Regions from separate parts of the Anaerobacillus sp. QJM3NY_17 genome, predicted to be linked through region 4. Evidence: predicted binding sites of a transcription regulator. Region 4 holds the regulator's gene; each other region holds the start of a gene.

Region 1 (4,218 bases), on a different replicon from region 4:
TGGATTTCGTATAATAGAAAGTGTCAAATAACAAAAAATATCATTGAAAACATTACAGACTTAGAAATTGATCATATTATCTCAGTAGATACTTATAAAGATAAGAATAAGTTGAAAATGTATGATTTACCAATTGATTTTGATATAGACGGTTTGGAAAATTTAAGGCCCGTATTACGAGCTTGGAATAGAGAAAAAAGTAATCAAGAGCTACCTTCTGAACAGGTGAATTTAAATTTAATGAAAGCAAAAAAAGTAAAGAAAAAAGTAGAAAAAGAGATTATAAAATTTCACGAAGAAAAAAAATACGCCTTAAAAATTGAGTCTGTTAAAGACGCTCTAATAAATAAAGGAATAACGTTTGAAGATTTTATGGACCAAATAAATGATTACCAAGTAGTCTTCGGAAATGAGGTAAGCTTAAGAACCGACGATATTTTTGTTAACACTATTGTGGTCAACTCTCACTCCGTAAGAGTAATGGCTTATTTACCTGGAATTGAGGAGAGAGAAGGAAGTTGTCTATTTACTTTTAATAGCTTTTATTTGCGGCAAGTAAACATTACACTTTCCCATAAGGAAATACTAAAAACATTTTATAAAGGCTATAAAACTCCATTAAATTTACTATTAAGACCCTATATTTGGGAGAACACCTTAGAAAGCGAATATCAAACTTATAAAGTAACTATTGGTGGTTGTTTATTTAATCTAGATAAAAATGAGGTCGATGATTTAATAAGAGCAATTGATATTTTTATTGAAAAATACATTGAGGCGATAGAAATTGTGGAGAAAAAACTAGAATCCAGATCTTTTTACCCGACCCAACATGATTTGAATAGTTATAAACTCATTTGTATTTCTACGGATTTATTGAAAAAAATCATGTCATACACCAAAGAACATGATTACTTTCACGGAAAGAGTGAGTGGCATATTTTCGATTACGCTAGAAATATGATAAAAGTGTACAAAAACGGACAGCACCGATGCTTTATTAAATTTTCACCAGAAGATCAAGGAATATATGGAGGGTTTGAATCTCCAAGCGACGTGTGGCTAGTTTGGGAATTCATGAGTTCATCAAAGGATCATTTATGGAGTGTTCAAGAAACCTACAGTTGGCTTATAGAGGAATTAATACCAGCTGTTGAAGCTTACTTTGCTCCATCTTCAAAAAGCACTATTTTTAATAGAGATAAAAATAAAATTGAAATTCCTTATTCAATTCACACTAGAAATGATAAGTACTATGACATTAACAAACAAGTCGATATAGATACACTGATAGATATTTGTGAAAACATTCAAAGTAGATACTCTATACAACAAGGAATATTTATGAGGCAAAATGAATTCCTTCAAATTTTTGATGCTATTTTATTACTAGTAAAAATATGTCCAAAACCAGATTATACCTACATTGCTTCAAAACTAAGCTTAGAAGATACAAACAATAAGGAGGACTTATTGTTACAAATAACTGAATTAAGGGAAACGGAAAAAAATAATAAGGTGACAACCGGAAATCTTGATTTGCTTTTTAGAGTAATTATTGTGCTGTTAAGGGACTCCTCACATAAAATTACTAAAAATGAAATATCAAACTTAGTAAATTTGATCGAAAATCCTATAAATAATTACAATACTGAAAAGTTAGTAGAGTCGCAATATCAAGAAGTTTGATTGAGCATAATATAAAGTCATCAACCGATGGGTGTAAAACATGAAATCGGCTGATCCGATAAAATGATGATTATTAAAGTTCTCGTAATATATAATAACTGCTCTTTTTTAGTTGCGTAAATTCGTAATGAGATAAATAACGATGGTGTGCAACCTTATTGCGAAGAGGATAGAGCATACCTAAATGATGGGACAATTGAGAAGTGAAATTGAATAATGGGTAACTTCGAAGATAATATACTTCATATTGGAAAAAAGTGAGCTCAAGAAAAGACTTAGGGGGAGAAGGCATGTTGAATAATTTCGGGGCTTTCGTAAACCACTTAGTACCATAAGCAGCTTTCATTGCTTGTTCAATTGTTGATCGAACATAGTTTTCAACTTCGTACAGCAGCATATACGCTTGCATCATTCTATTTTTTTCTGATGAAGTCAGCAATCTTTCACCTCCTAGCTACTTTATAATTAGCTATTCAATGAAAAAGTCCTGCTCTCTAAAACTATTCCTGCCGTTTTAACAGATAAGCCAGTACTGCAACCAAAAGTAAGCCAGCATTGATCAACAGGTTTAAATAATCTAGAATCGAGGCGTTCATCTCCTCCTTCTTATATTGGAGTTTAATAGTCTAGCATGACCTCATTCAAGAGACAAGTACATTTACGATCGTACATATCTGAAAATAACCTAATGGCTGTTTATATTTAACATTGATACAGGAACATAAGTTCGTATATGATGGAGGTATAGACAAATAGAGGACGGGATAGCGATGAGTATTAATGAGGATTTGACCTTTCAACCGGGAGTGCTTGCTGAGATTTATACAGCGATGGAATTTGCAATGGAAGTAGGCATGACATATAACTTAGAAGATACAACCTCCTTTATACAAGGAGAAATTCATTACTTGGATTGCATCTCTCAACATATAAGAGTAATTGACCACAATTATTGTGTGCAGTACATTCCACTAGCTAGTATTATCTCCATTATGCCTATTAAAAAATAAGGTGAAATACACTTTAAGCATGAACTAAGAAATAAGCTAATTGTTTTTATATGAAAAAACACTACAACCCCTCGTCATATATTGACGGGGGTTTTGTGTTAACTACCATACTTCAAATTCTTCTTGTTCCCCTTTATCAAGCGCAATACCAAAGGATTCAATATCCAATGCCTCAAGGTTAAAGCATTTTAATAACTCATCGTAATTATCTTGCATAAGGTTTCTCACAATCTCAATAATCCTTTTCGCCTTATCCTGATCCCACTTTATGCTTTCTTTTAAAATACCTATAGATGCCCCTTTCAAACCTTTGAAACCAACTTTCAAACCCGTTGAAATGAGGGTTCCAATTCCCGGTACGAACTGACCCAGCTTTAACGTAATGCTTTTACTGAGATTTGTAGTCGATATGGAAGTGGCTTCCTGAAGATCGGTCATTAGTGCTCCCAATTGGTCAATTTGTTGGTACCCATCTGAAGAAATTCCGTCTAGTTTCCTCATTCTTTTCTGTATCTCAACAGCAACAGATCCAAATAACGCAAACGCCAGCGCTTTTGACAACTTTGTAGGATCTTGTTCAATTTTTACAATGGTAGGCCGACTAACCCCCATCATTTTCGCTAAATCATCCTGCGTTAGATTAAGTATCTTTCTTATTTCCGAAACTTGTCCACCAAGCATCAATAAATAAACGTTCATGTCATCACCTCAAAATAATTTTATCATAAAGTTAAATAGATGACAAAATATAAATAAAAATACTTTATGTAAAAATATTGACATTAAGTAAATATAGTTATATATTGTAATTAGTTAATCATCATGAACGGCACAATAACAAAAAAATAAAATGGGAGAGATTAAAATGACGAAAAAGAAAAATCTAAACAAAAAGGATTATGAGAAGGGCTACTTGAAATTCATGCCAAAGGCCAAGGAATATCTTAAGAACCCACGTAAGGCTAACAAGCTTTGGAAAGAAGCTACTAGAAAAGCAGCAACGGATAAAGGGAAGTTAGAAGAGATTTGGGAAAATGTTCAATTGATATTCGATATGTTCAAATCATGGATAAATCGAGATTACAAAAGGATTCCGACTAAATCGATCAGCCTGATCATCGCTTCCCTGATTTATTTCGTGTCTCCAGTCGACCTGATACCTGACTTTATTGTAGGAATGGGATTATTTGATGATGCAGCAGTCATGGGATTTGTGATCCAACAAGTATCTAAGGATCTGGAAAGATTTAAAGAGTGGAAAGAAAACACCAGTGAGCCAACCATTTAAAAGTTCACCAATATTTTTCTAACAAGAGAGAGTGTGCTTATTTTTCTCAAAGCACTCTTTTTCTCATTTTTTACTTATATCCATAAATTTTACCCACAAGTTTCTATCTTTAAATATAAGTAGATTAAATTGTGTTTAAAGTCATCATCCATTTTTAATAAAGTAATTGAATTACTTTATTAAATAATTTAAAAATAAATTGACATAAATTAGATACTAAGGTATATTATA
Region 2 (4,218 bases), on a different replicon from region 4:
AGTCTTCTCGAATTAGAAGGGAAAATCGAACAAATAAAAATGATATTGCATGAAGAGTTATCTTATAGTCATCATGAATTTCATGTAAATGAATGGGGAAATTAGAATGGGGTGATTTGAAGCATATTTTTATTGACAGTACGTTAACAGTTAGTGATCCTTTCCTTTTTTTACGAGTCATTTTTAGGTGGAATTTAGCATTGCATCTAGCCAGTAATTTTGCATTTGAAAGGAATAGTTAGCAAAACGGAAATCTAAATGCAATCTCGTGCGTTTCTCAAAAGCAAAATAAGACGTCAGACTTCCATCTAGACAATTTGTTTTGTGAACTTCTATAATGAAGTAAACAAGTTGTTAACGATCGAAAACAACAAAGAACTATAGCGTGTTCGCGCTACAGTTTGAATAGGATCACAATTTAGTATTTGAGAAGATACTACAAACTCAGGGAAAAGACTGCCACAGTCATTTCTCGTTTTTGCTCTAAACGAAACGTTAAAATACTTATATGGTCTTGAAAATATCAGTGTCATACTCTGTGAACGACATTTTCGTTTATGAATCGTTTAGTCGTTCACCGCATACTTCCCGGAACATTTTTGAACCTTTCTGCGTTTGTGGACATGAATTAAATCAGGAAGCAGATTCGTCTTCTTTTGGGAAATATTTATCAATATCATTGATAAATAGAGCCAATATATCTCCCTTTTTTATTCTAGTATTATCATGGCCCATATCCTCTCGTATTTTTAACAGGAGGTCTTCAAGCAACGTCATTTCATCTTGCGTTGTCTTCTGGCCTTCTTTGCGATTCAGAAAATGTTTTCGATACTCCTGATACTTCTCTATCACATCTTCAGAACCCCAAAGGATTAACTCCTGAGTGAATTTAGACATCATCTGAACAATTTCCTTTTGCCCCAGTTGTTTCCCCATCTTAGCCCCCATAAAGACGCGGAATAGAAACTCCAGAAAGTCTTTATACATAGGTATTTTTTGCTTCCGATGCTCTTCTTCTATGGCTTTTTTCTTCTGATGAAAATTCGGAATTGTAATCGATAGTGTAGTTCCCACAACTACAAATACACCTGTAATCAAAGCAGCTGATATCCTCGGGTCTAGCGAAAAAAACTGGTTATAAATCCAATTCAACAAACGAAAAAAACCATACGAAAACACAACAATCAGAAAAACCGCCTTGCTTCTAAACTCAGTCTTACTCATTTTGCGAGCTCTAGCCACATCAATCCCCCCTATTTCATATATTTTCCATTATTTTACATAGATTGTCCATATAAATTTCATGAAAAGTTGTACCTTTTCTTAAGAAACACCCCATCATAAAGTTGTTTTAAAGACTTTTAACAGAAGCTATGTCATGGAATTGAATGATCGTTCTACCTTCTTTTTTATGCAAATATAGCCTTCTATTAATGTTATCTACTTTTTTCACCTGGCATAATTCCGTTTCAAAAAAACCGTCTTTCCAGATTGTGATTTCTAATTCGGTATGAAACTGTAAACTTTCGGAAATCAATCTTTCAAATTCCTCTATTTGCTCCTGGCTGATCGTTGGTTTTTCAACTCTGTAGTAATCCTTTTTCGCTTCTTTTAAAAGTTCACTATGCTCCGTCATAAAGAATCCCTGATACTTCATCATTCCTCGATCATTGATCATTTTCATCATCTCCTTACTTCATCATACGAACATTCATTCCCGTTATTCAAGTTGTATATCCAAATTTGGGGTTCCAATTTATTCTAATGGTGATTTACGAGCCTTAAGGCGAGGGATCTTTTCTAAAGAAACAAATGGTTAAACATACTGGGCGGCAGCACTGACAGCCTGATCAGAAAGCCCAAAACGCTTTCTGTCATGCTGTAGGTGTCGCTTCTATCCTAAAGCGCCCGATAACAACGGTCTGTAAGCTGTCGCTAACAGTCCGTATGTTCCTGGTCTCTTTGCGCAAAGCGCCGGACCGAACGAGCCGAAGAGAAGAGTGACATGGAAGGCAGCCTACGGGCTGCCTTTTTTGTGTTTTTTTCTTTTGCCCTGCGGAGCGTACAAAAGCGCCATCCGACTAAGGCTCAATCCGGGTGAGCCTCGATCTCTTCCCGGTTTGAACCTAAGACGGATCACCAGCCAGTCAAGGGGCCCAAAACTTTTTGACCAGGTGCCGTCAAAAACTGTTGGTCTAATCCCTTGACCGTCTGGTGAGGCGATTTGTGCGTCCTACGTGCCAAAAGGCAAAAAAATACCCTTTCGGGAATCAGCGCTCGCCTGGCAAAACAAAAAAGGAGGACAAATCTATGAACGCTTTTGTTTCAATGAAGGACATGGAATTCAAACGGGAGTTACAGGAAGAAAAGAACACACCGTCCGAAGAGAAGAGCATTGGTCTTAATGCTATTTTTGAAGTGATTCGTATTAAACAAGTGGTTCAAGAAGTGCCGACACCTTTTGCGATTGGGGCGATACGTTCCCCGGAAGACGCCGCGAATATTGCCGGGACGCTGATTGGTGATGAAGACCGGGAAGTCTTTTTGGTCCTTTGTTTGAACACGAAAAATCAGGTGAAGGCGGCTCATCGGTGTCACGTTGGCAGCATCAATGCGAGCATCGTTCACGCGCGAGAAGTGTTTAAAACTGCGATCTTAAATAACGCAGCCTCTATCGTGCTTAGTCATCAGCATCCGAGTGGCGACCCGACACCAAGCATGGAAGATTTGAACGTCACAAAGAGACTTGTCCAGGCCGGTCAGTTGCTTGGGATTGACGTGTTAGACCACGTGATTGTCACGCATAACGGAGACCATTACAGCTTAAAAGAAAAGGGACATTTGTAGACACGCCAGGCGGCGAAAGTTCGTCGCCTCGGTTTCGCATGGATAAAAGCTACGCTTTTGTTGAGGGAAGCAGGCATCGAGCCTGCTTGTCGGCTGCTTAAGCAGCCGTTGATTGCTTATTCGAAGAAGGGGAACCTTCTCTTTTTTTGTGTTGCTGGGGTTTGGCATGTCAGGGTTATTTTTATCTGTTCTAAATTCAGAAGGGATTTTTTTAGTGGGGATTTCTTATCTATTCTACTTCATCTGGTTTGTCCTTCATTGATTTCTAATTCGTGTCTATAAAGACTACCGGACTTATTGCGTTATTTACATTCTTTATGGATTTAGTTGGGTCACCACAAGGGTCTGCTCACAGGCTGATAAGCTAGCCCAAAACGCTAGCAAACAGCCTATGGCATCTCGCTCTCCTCTAAAATCCCCGATAACGACGGGCTGATCCGAAATCATACGTCGCTTTCGGTCAGTCCGTAGGTTCCTGGTGATTTCTTTACGAGGAGCCGATGACGGATTCAAAAGCGTCATGACAGAAGGAAAGCAGCCTTGAGGCTGCTTTTTTATTGGTCATTTTTCCTTTTGCCTTCCGAATCGTAAAGCTCGCAAGCTGACTAAAGTTCGAAAAGGAAAGGACACCCGAACCTTCCCTTTCCTCACTAAGTCAGGGCTCAGGCGTTCAAGGGGCGCAAAAACTTTTTTCCTACGAACGCTACGCAACTGAAAAAACTTCCTGCTTTTATCCCTTGACCGCCTGAAGATGCTCGCTTTTCGTTCTCCACGTCAAAAGGGAAAAAACTCTCCCTTTTGAGGGACAGACTCGGTTCTTCAGTCAAAAGGAAAAACAAAAGGAGGAAGGACGAAATGAAGAAAAACGTTTATGAGATCGTAACAGAAAAGATCATTCGGCAGTTAGAGGAGGGCGTTATTCCATGGCGGCAGCCCTGGATTAACGGAGGGGCAGTGAATTGGAAAACGCAAAAAGCTTATCGAGGCATTAACGCTTTTTTATTAGAACCGGGTAAATATGCGACGTTCAATCAAATACAAGAAGCAGGAGGAAAGGTGAAGAAGGGGGCAAGCTCACACATCGTTGTCTTTTGGAAGTGGATTGAAAAAGAAGATCCCGAAAGTGGGGAAACAGAGAAAGTTCCTTTCCTTCGTTACTATCGCGTTTTTCATATTGAAACGCAGGTGGAGGGCTTAGAAAGTAAACGAGATGCAACCACGTTTGATCATGATCCGATTGTAGAAGCTGAAGCCATTTATAAAGGGTATCTAAACGCGCCAGATTTTACATTTGATTCAGGACAGGCCGTTTATTCTCCCACTTTTGATCGCATTAACGTTCCACCTTTAAAGGATTTTGAAATGGCTGAA
Region 3 (4,218 bases), 1.6 Mb from region 4:
AAGAATTTATACGCTCATTAAGCGGATATACAACTTCGATGTTGAACTACTTGTCCGTAAAAAAATGAGGCTGAAGAAAAACAATGTATACATTGTCCGTGTCTCAGCCAAAGCAAGAGATCTCCTTGAAGATCTCGGTATAATGGATAACGCCTTTACGTTCACTAGAGTAATCTCAAAGGATTTTACCAAGAAGTCTTGTTGCAAACGTTCTTATCTAAGAGGAGCATTTCTTGCGGGGGGATCAATCAATCATCCTGAAACCTCTTATCATCTTGAGATCTTCTCAATGTACGAAGAGCATACGGAATCGCTTTGTAACTTAATGAATGAATTTGGATTAAATGCGAAAATGCTTGAGCGAAAGAAAGGGTATATCGTTTATATCAAAGAAGGCGAGAAGATTACGGAGTTCTTAAGTGTTGTCGGTGCCCATCAGGCGCTGCTCTATTTTGAGGATGTACGCATTATGAAAGACATGCGGAATTCTGTTAATCGAATCGTGAATTGCGAAACGGCTAATTTGAATAAAACGGTAGGCGCGGCTTTTCGACAGGTTGAGAATATTCGCTTCATCCAAAAGGAAGTTGGTTTAGAAATTCTTCCTGATAAGTTAAGAGAGATCGCTGAACTTCGCGTGAAGCATCAAGATGTTACACTGAAAGAACTCGGTGAGATGGTTACTGGAGGAGCTATTAGTAAATCAGGAATCAATCATAGATTACGAAAGATTGACCAGATTGCTGATAAGCTTCGTGATGGTAAACCGATCTCCTAAGCCTTTCGGACAAGTTAGAAAAAAGCTTCCACCTATAATGGTGGAAGGTTGTTTTCTAGCAGTACAATAGATAGCATGAATCTTCAAAGAAAAACCCTATTTTTCTTAATGAAAGCATTGGAAATAGCGTTTTTCTAAATTTTTCACCTTTCGAGATAGCGCTTACTTTTTTAGGTAATTTAACACTTTAGTAAATTTAAAATCGAGAGGCCACAAAACGAGCTATCATAGCTTTAGTTTGAAAGTGGCGAGTGCAAGGGAAACTGGTATAGCGCTTCTGGTGTTCTGATCGACTGTTTTAAATAAGGGGAGGAATGAACAAGTGATTCAAAAAGAAGTTGTGGTTACTTTGGATACAGGATTACAGGCACGTCCAGCAGCTCTGTTTGTACAGGAAGCAAACCGATTTAACTCGGATATCTTCCTTGAGAAGGACGGTAAAAAAGTTAATGCCAAAAGCATCATGGGCATCATGAGCCTTGCTGTTGGTACTGGTTCTTCTGTTATTTTAACTGTTGATGGTAATGATGAAGAAGATGCGATGTCTTCATTAATTGATTTTATTCAAAAAGATTAGCAAAACCTGGCTGTGTGCCAGGTTTTTGTTTTGCATTAAATTGTTAACGTTGCGAAACATTCTTAAGAGAATAGAGTTATAGAGAGTGGGATCATCCATTGTGGTTCATTGGCTGCTCAAATAGCAGATGGTTCAAAAACAACGCCTATTCTAAGAAAGAAAAAGCCTTTCCCTACATTGTTGGGAAAGGCTTTTTAGGGTCTATCTTATGCTTTCTTTTCCATTACTTCATCAATCAAGCCGTATTCTTTCGCTTCAGTCGCTTCCATGAAACGGTCACGATCTGTGTCGCGATCGATTGTTTCAAGTGGTTGACCTGTGCGCTCAGAAAGAATTTTGTTTAGCTTCTCGCGCATTTGGATGATGCGTTTTGCGTGAATTTCAATGTCAGAAGCCTGACCTTGAGTACCACCGAGCGGTTGGTGAATCATTACTTCACTGTTTGGTAGAGCATAGCGCTTACCAGGTTCACCAGCAGCAAGTAGGAAGGCACCCATTGAAGCAGCCATACCGATGCAGATTGTTGATACTTTTGGCTTAATGAATTGCATAGTATCGTAAATCGCCATACCTGCAGTGATTGAACCACCAGGGCTGTTGATATAAAGTGAGATGTCTTTATCTGGGTCTTCAGCAGCAAGGAAAAGAAGTTGTGCAACGACTGCGTTTGATACGTTGTCGTCAATTGCTGTTCCTAGCATAATAATACGGTCCTTAAGAAGACGAGAATAAATGTCGTACGCTCTCTCACCGCGGTTTGTTTGTTCAATTACCGTTGGAATTAAAACCATTTTAAATTCCTCCCTTATATTTGTGGAATATGTAGTTGCTGTATGTTCATCATACCTAAAAGGTCAGTATAGGTCAAATAAAGTGCTGTCCTATTTTTTAATCGATGAAAAGGGTTTGATTTTTCTTTAACCACATACACCCATTTTCCCCGCATCCCTTTATTTTAAACAGAGCGAATGTTCCTTTTTTTTAATCGATCGTCTGCTAAAAAGTAGGCTAAAATTCGTCTTTCTACCTGATTACGTATTTGAATGGAAGAATAGCGGTATGTTTGATTGTAACCTCGACAATATACTTTGCAAATCACAACATCTTCTTTCGTATCTTCTATATAGACGCGGATTCCTCTATCATGAAGCATTGCTTTTGCCCATTTTAAGTCAGAGGAGGCTAACGTTATAGCGGCATGAATTAGTTCCAGATAAGGGCGCGGAAGTTTCATTTTCGAATGGTTCACCCATTTCGTGTCAATTTCCAGCACTCTTTTCAGGTAAGGAAGTAAGAGGTAGTTTCTTAATGCCTTCGTTTCTTCTTTACTTAATTGGAACATGATCATCTCCACCTAACAGAACATATGTTTGGTATAACTTTACTATGAGACAGGTGAGACGTCAAGAACTGAAGCGATACCTTTTCTATGATATGAATGAAATGTTTGGATAATAGCTTTGGCCAATATTGTTAATATCTCACCGTTCACCAGAGCAAAAAAGCAACAGCGTTCATTAACATGGTATAGATAAAATGCTCTTATACACTATTGATTACTCATTGATCGTCACTTGGAAGCTATGAAATTCACCTTGCAAAAAAAGGGGGCATATCGTATAATAATCCTTGCGCTAATGAAGCGCGCCCGTAGCTCAGTCGGATAGAGCGGTGGTTTCCGGTACCGCGTCAGTCGGGGGTTCGAATCCCTCCGGGCGCACCAAATACATAATTCCAATCCCTTTCGCTAGTGTGAAGGGGATTTTTTTATGATAAATGTCATCTTTGTTCGCTTAGATCCAGGGAATGAATAGTATCCTTCATTTTGAACAGAAAAAAAAGAAGAGTAGAACTCGTCCACTCTTCTTGCGATCAGTCTTACCTTCTAACAGGGCTTATCTTTGTCATCGTCATGTCCTTTGCTGATTGCTCCACTCATCGTGTGTTTGAAGCCTGAGTGCATTCCAGTAGCGCATAGTCCAAGCCATAATCCTATAAAGAAGGCTTTTTTGAAGTCTTCCGGTTCAACATAAATGTGGCTCATTACAATTCCGATTCCAATGGAAAGAATCGGTAAGAACCTTACCGGAAAACCAAACACCTTAAAAAGGTGTACAACTCCAATGATGACTGGAAGCAAAGCAATTCCATATACAGCTAAATCCATGGCATTTGCCTCCTTTTTCTCTCTCTATAAGACAGTTTATGTAGAAATTTGACTAAGGGACGGGCTATTTCATCATTTTCTTTAAAAATGGTGTCAAAATCCCCTTTTAAAAAACAGAAAATTCTGGTCATTTTCATTTTTTTCATACCATAAAATGAAGCGATATAGTATGATGAAGGTGGAGGGATTGCGATGGAATTAGGATTGATACAAAAGCAGACAACGAAATTAGTCATGACAACCCAGTTGCATCAAGCGATTTCTATACTCCAATATTCTACGGTCGAATTACTGGAGTACGTGAAAGAACAGGCTCTTGAAAATCCATTAATTGAATTACACTCCCCTTCATGGGATGGTGGCGTTCGTTCTTCAAAACGCTCTTATGATACGGGGCTTAAAAAAGATCCACTCGAATACGCTGAAACAAGAAAAAGTTTGCATGATGAGTTACACGATCAGGCGAGGTGTCTACACTTTCCACGTAAAAGGGAAGCCGTTGTGCATTATTTAATTGATAATATTGATGAAAGTGGTTACTTAAGAATAAATGAGACGGAGGTAATGAATTACTTTGATGTCGAGCACTTTGAGATCACTGAAGCCATTAGAGAGATTCAATTACTTGACCCACCAGGTATAGGGGCGCGCTCTCTTTCCGAATGTCTCTTTTTACAGTTAAATGAGTCGGGAGAA
Region 4 (4,218 bases):
TCTCATAAAATGATTGTCTATACATGGAGGCTAGCCTTCACTAGTTTTGTCGAAATCAAAAAGACCTGTACTATAACATATATGTTATAGTACAGGTCTTTAGAATGCTATGCCATACTCGGCAAGTCACAAAGAACACCGCCGGATCTCTCATCATAATCAAGCTTCATTCGATCAACAAACCATTGATCGTCCGGTCGAACGAAGTACGTAACTCCTCCAATTTCTTGCTTATAATCATCATATGAAGGCTTATCAGACATGACCCCAAGAGAAAAACCTCCGCTGTCTCCACTCCCTGCGTAGCGTACGAATAACCTCAGGCAATCACCGTTACCAAGTTCCATTTCATTTTTGTAAAACTCAGCTGCAGAATCAGTTACAACAAACATCATATCCGCCCTCTCCGTTTTGTATTAGTACATCTTGTTATAGTACAGTATAACGAATATTTGAAAAATTGCAACCATAAAAATAGCCTAATTTTGCTTTTCGCAAAATTAGGCTATTTTCTACTGAAGAAAGCGACGGTTTTTCTTGCTTTCCTTAAGCTTTTCAGGTGTTACATCTGTGCCTTCTTCATCCACAACTTTTATAGAATGAAGTTGGTTTTTGAAAGAAGAACGGAAATTTGCTAAATATTCCTTACGTAGCTTTTTCTGTTCTTTTTTCTCATCTTCTGTTAATGATGACTCTTTTGCTTTACGAGATAGCTCGTTAATTCTTTGGAGTTTATCTTCAAAAGGCATGTAAAATAGCTCCTTTACTGAAACTTGTATCTCACATGCTAACGCATGTTTTGAACATAGACAAGTTTAGTGCTTCTCGTTCTGCTCGTCAACATATTCCTGATAACGTCTATGTACCGTTGCTTTCGAAGCGTGATGTCCAAATCCTTTAAGCGTTGCAGCTATCTCATTAAACGTAAGACCACGGTTTCGTAGATTAACAATTTCTTCGATTGGAACTTCCACCCGCTCACGCCCACCTTGATTTTGATGGCTGAGGTTTCGCTGTGGTCGATAGCCTTCTTTAACCGCCTTGTCCATTCCACGTTTAATTTTCAGATTATGAAGCTTGCGCTGAAATTCTTCAACGATACTAACGATCTCAAGAACCATCGAATCAGATTCCGACAATTGAAGTTCTCCGTTTTGATTCACTGTATAAATCGTCCCTCCATATTTATGGACGGCATGTAGAAGAGCGATCTTTGCATTCCCTCTCCCAAGTCTTGTTTCATCTTGAATGAGCAATGCCTCAACATGCCCCTCTTTCAATAAGTCAAGCACCTCAAGTATGCCATCACGATCAATGTCATACCCGCTGTGCTTTTCTTCTATCAAGCGCTGTATAATAAAACCTGACTGTGATGCAAATCGTTGTAGTTCTTCTTTTTGCCTGGCAAGAGAAGACTCCTGTGCTTCTTTCTTTGTGCTTACCCGACAATAAATAACGGCGTTCATACTTTATTCTTTACCCCCAAGTGCGGTAGCGTTCGCTTCAACAGGGATGATGAGAGTATCTCCTGCTGTAATTCGGTTTGCATCAATGCTATTCACTTCTTCAACCCAACTGACGAACTTCCGATCAGACAACTCATGAGCAGTACGGTATTCTTCCGCAATTTCTAAAACAGTATCTCCCTGCTCCAATTGTACCGTTGTATAACGATCATACTCCTCAGCTGCAGCTGTTCGCAAAGATAGAAACACAATAATTAACACAGCTACAAAAGATATAATGACAAGAAAATCAACTCCAGACAAGCCCCCAGCTTGCTTTCTCATCCCAATCACCCCATATGCGAATATTTGTTCTGTTTTTAGTATATCAGAACCTCTGTTCGTGTCAACTAATTTCTTCGAACTTATGTTTGTATGCGAACAAAAATTCTGGTATACTACTAACAAATAGATAGATTGGAACGAGGTGCCAGATATTATGAAACTATCAAAGCGTCAGCAGGACATTCTGGACTTTATTAAAGTCGAAGTTAAGCAAAAGGGTTATCCACCCTCCGTAAGAGAAATTGGCGAAGCTGTTGGACTTGCTTCAAGCTCCACTGTCCATGGCCACCTGGCAAGACTCGAGAAAAAAGGGTATATCAGACGAGACCCAACAAAACCAAGAGCCATCGAAGTGCTTGGTCTTGATGAAACGATCGATATTCCTCGGCAACATACTGTAAACGTTCCCGTCATTGGTAAAGTAACTGCTGGTCAACCCATCACTGCCATTGAAAATGTAGAAGAATACTTCCCGCTTCCAGAACAGTTTGCACAGGATGAAGAACATACCTTTATTCTAGTGATTGAAGGGGATAGTATGATCGAAGCTGGTATTTATAACGGTGATATGGTTATTGTGAAGCAACAACCAACTGCAAATAACGGTGATATTGTTGTCGCGATGACAGATGAAGCTGAAGCAACTGTTAAACGATTCTTTAAAGAAAGCAACTACTTCCGACTTCAACCGGAAAACTCATCGATGGAACCGATCATTCTTGATTCCGTTTCTATTCTTGGTAAAGTAATTGGGGTCTTTCGCTCCATTCACTAGAAGCGCTGCGTGCGCTTCTTTTTTTATGTTATATAAGCTTTCTGGGCTATATCAATACGAGCTTCTTCTCTTCTTTTATTTATTAACCCCTCCGTCTGTGTAAATGATCGCAGTTTGAAGAGCATAGGGGTGTAGCTTTACATTACAACCAACCTCACCTACCTACTTTTAACTCTTAAAGGCTATACAAAACCGCCCTTCATTTAAATAAAGGGCGGTTTTGTATACTTCTAACATAATTCTTAAACGGTTACTTTTCAGCAGCCTCTGAAGCCGCTATAACTAATTCAACTGTTTGATCTACTGTCGCCTGACGGAACTTTTGGAACTCATCAGTGATATAAACGGAAGGATCTTCAGGATAGTACTCCTGAGCGGCTACGTGAAGGTGTCCACCCGGAATATCATAAGCTCCTATCCCAATTCGCACGCGATTGGATCGGTACTGACTTTCATTCGATAAGTAGCTTCCGCCTCCTCCTTTACGAGCTTTTGATCCTTCAGTCGGACCCCCTTCATAGCACTCATACGGTTTATCACGATATTCTGGTGCGAGCCATTCGCATACTTCATCGCCTCTTTCTACCGGCCATGGTCCAGTATTGGCTGCAATCATTTCCTTGTAAGGAAGCGTTGTTTCAATAAATTCCGGCAGTTTTTCAGGCATCGGCCAATTGCTCACTGTCGGAATAACTTCTGAGCGATCTTCAAGAGTGTTTCCAACCCCTGTGCGCCATCTCCCGGCAAACCCTTCGATGGTCATAGCTTTTGGACCACCTTGACTGATTGTCATCATGAGATCCACCTGCTCTTTACTATTAACCAGGTAAGGTCCAAAAGTATCTTCAACGATTCCTTCATCAAAATCATCCCATCGTACCGGAAAATTCGCTGCTTGAATAAAAGCTGGACCTTCTTCCGTCAAAACGACTTTCCCATCCATCTGAAGCGCTGCAGCGCCAGAAGGGTTTGATCTCCTAAATTCCTGTTCTAAACGGTATGGATCAAATCCGCTTACTAAAATACGCTTAACTTTCTTCCCTTTTGGAAAATCAATAGAAGTAATTCCCCTTGACGTGTACTCTAGTTTCTTCATCAGTTCTTCTTGCTTTTTCTCCGTTACTGTATATGAAGGTTCCCATTGCCTGAGGGCAGCAGTCATATGTAATCGAGTCCAATAAAGCGGGCGATCATCATAACGATCTAGTTCCCCTAAATCATTTCGTTCTCCCTGAGCTCGAGCAACAGCCGTCTCCCACAGCTTCTCACCATGCTTTTCGATCACTTTCTCTGCTTTTTTTACACTTTTCGCTTTGCACAAATCCTCCTTAAATTCATCCGCAAAAACTGTAAACTCCGCCTTATCCATAATTTGCTGTGGGATTGGGGCACCGTCTTCCATTCGCTGCTCCTCTGGTGTTAGCGCCGCATCAGTGTTAAAGCAATCACCTTTGGCACTTCCAGTTAACGGTAAGAAACCGAAAGTTAATATCCCTACAATAAAAAGCGCAATTCCATATTTCCATTTCCTGGATTTCATATGTCTTTTTTCCTCCTCTTCTAGTTGAACTATCTTCTATTTTAGAGATATGAGGTTGTATTTTTCAAACTATTACAAGTATTCTGATCAAAAATGAATCATTCGAAGTGGAT

Evidence for each region. The regulator LexA, encoded in region 4, represses DNA repair genes until DNA is damaged. The targets are predictions, from matches to a motif close to CGAACATATGTTCG.
Region 1: AC0VYV_RS22625 (YolD-like family protein) is a predicted target of LexA. The motif match lies at 2,406-2,419, and genes of this name have one in related genera.
Region 2: AC0VYV_RS22450 (YolD-like family protein) is a predicted target of LexA. The motif match lies at 1,705-1,718, and genes of this name have one in related genera.
Region 3: AC0VYV_RS18625 (YhjD family protein) is a predicted target of LexA. The motif match lies at 2,715-2,728, and genes of this name have one in related genera.

What each region holds. Positions count from the first base shown of each region.
Region 1 is NZ_JBWBVD010000002.1:55,468-59,685, reverse strand. Features, by position in the region: gene AC0VYV_RS22635 (hypothetical protein) at 1-1,689, shown strand, start outside; gene AC0VYV_RS22630 (hypothetical protein) at 1,763-2,128, opposite strand; gene AC0VYV_RS22625 (YolD-like family protein) at 2,460-2,699, shown strand; gene AC0VYV_RS22620 (helix-turn-helix transcriptional regulator) at 2,802-3,398, opposite strand; gene AC0VYV_RS22615 (YkvA family protein) at 3,565-3,987, shown strand.
Region 2 is NZ_JBWBVD010000002.1:19,170-23,387, forward strand. Features, by position in the region: gene AC0VYV_RS22440 (hypothetical protein) at 1-105, shown strand, start outside; gene AC0VYV_RS22445 (hypothetical protein) at 634-1,242, opposite strand; gene AC0VYV_RS22450 (YolD-like family protein) at 1,352-1,678, opposite strand; gene AC0VYV_RS22455 (JAB domain-containing protein) at 2,311-2,847, shown strand; gene AC0VYV_RS22460 (ArdC family protein) at 3,703-4,218, shown strand, end outside.
Region 3 is NZ_CM149685.1:3,584,383-3,588,600, reverse strand. Features, by position in the region: gene whiA (DNA-binding protein WhiA) at 1-778, shown strand, start outside; gene AC0VYV_RS18635 (HPr family phosphocarrier protein) at 1,101-1,355, shown strand; gene clpP (ATP-dependent Clp endopeptidase proteolytic subunit ClpP) at 1,562-2,146, opposite strand; gene AC0VYV_RS18625 (YhjD family protein) at 2,311-2,697, opposite strand; tRNA gene AC0VYV_RS18620 (tRNA-Arg) at 3,000-3,078, shown strand; gene AC0VYV_RS18615 (hypothetical protein) at 3,241-3,522, opposite strand; gene rpoN (RNA polymerase factor sigma-54) at 3,715-4,218, shown strand, end outside.
Region 4 is NZ_CM149685.1:1,952,563-1,956,780, reverse strand. Features, by position in the region: gene AC0VYV_RS10400 (HesB/YadR/YfhF family protein) at 108-395, opposite strand; gene AC0VYV_RS10395 (DUF896 domain-containing protein) at 513-749, opposite strand; gene AC0VYV_RS10390 (YneB family resolvase-like protein) at 816-1,466, opposite strand; gene yneA (cell division suppressor protein YneA) at 1,470-1,790, opposite strand; gene lexA (transcriptional repressor LexA) at 1,942-2,565, shown strand; gene AC0VYV_RS10375 (hypothetical protein) at 2,816-4,105, opposite strand.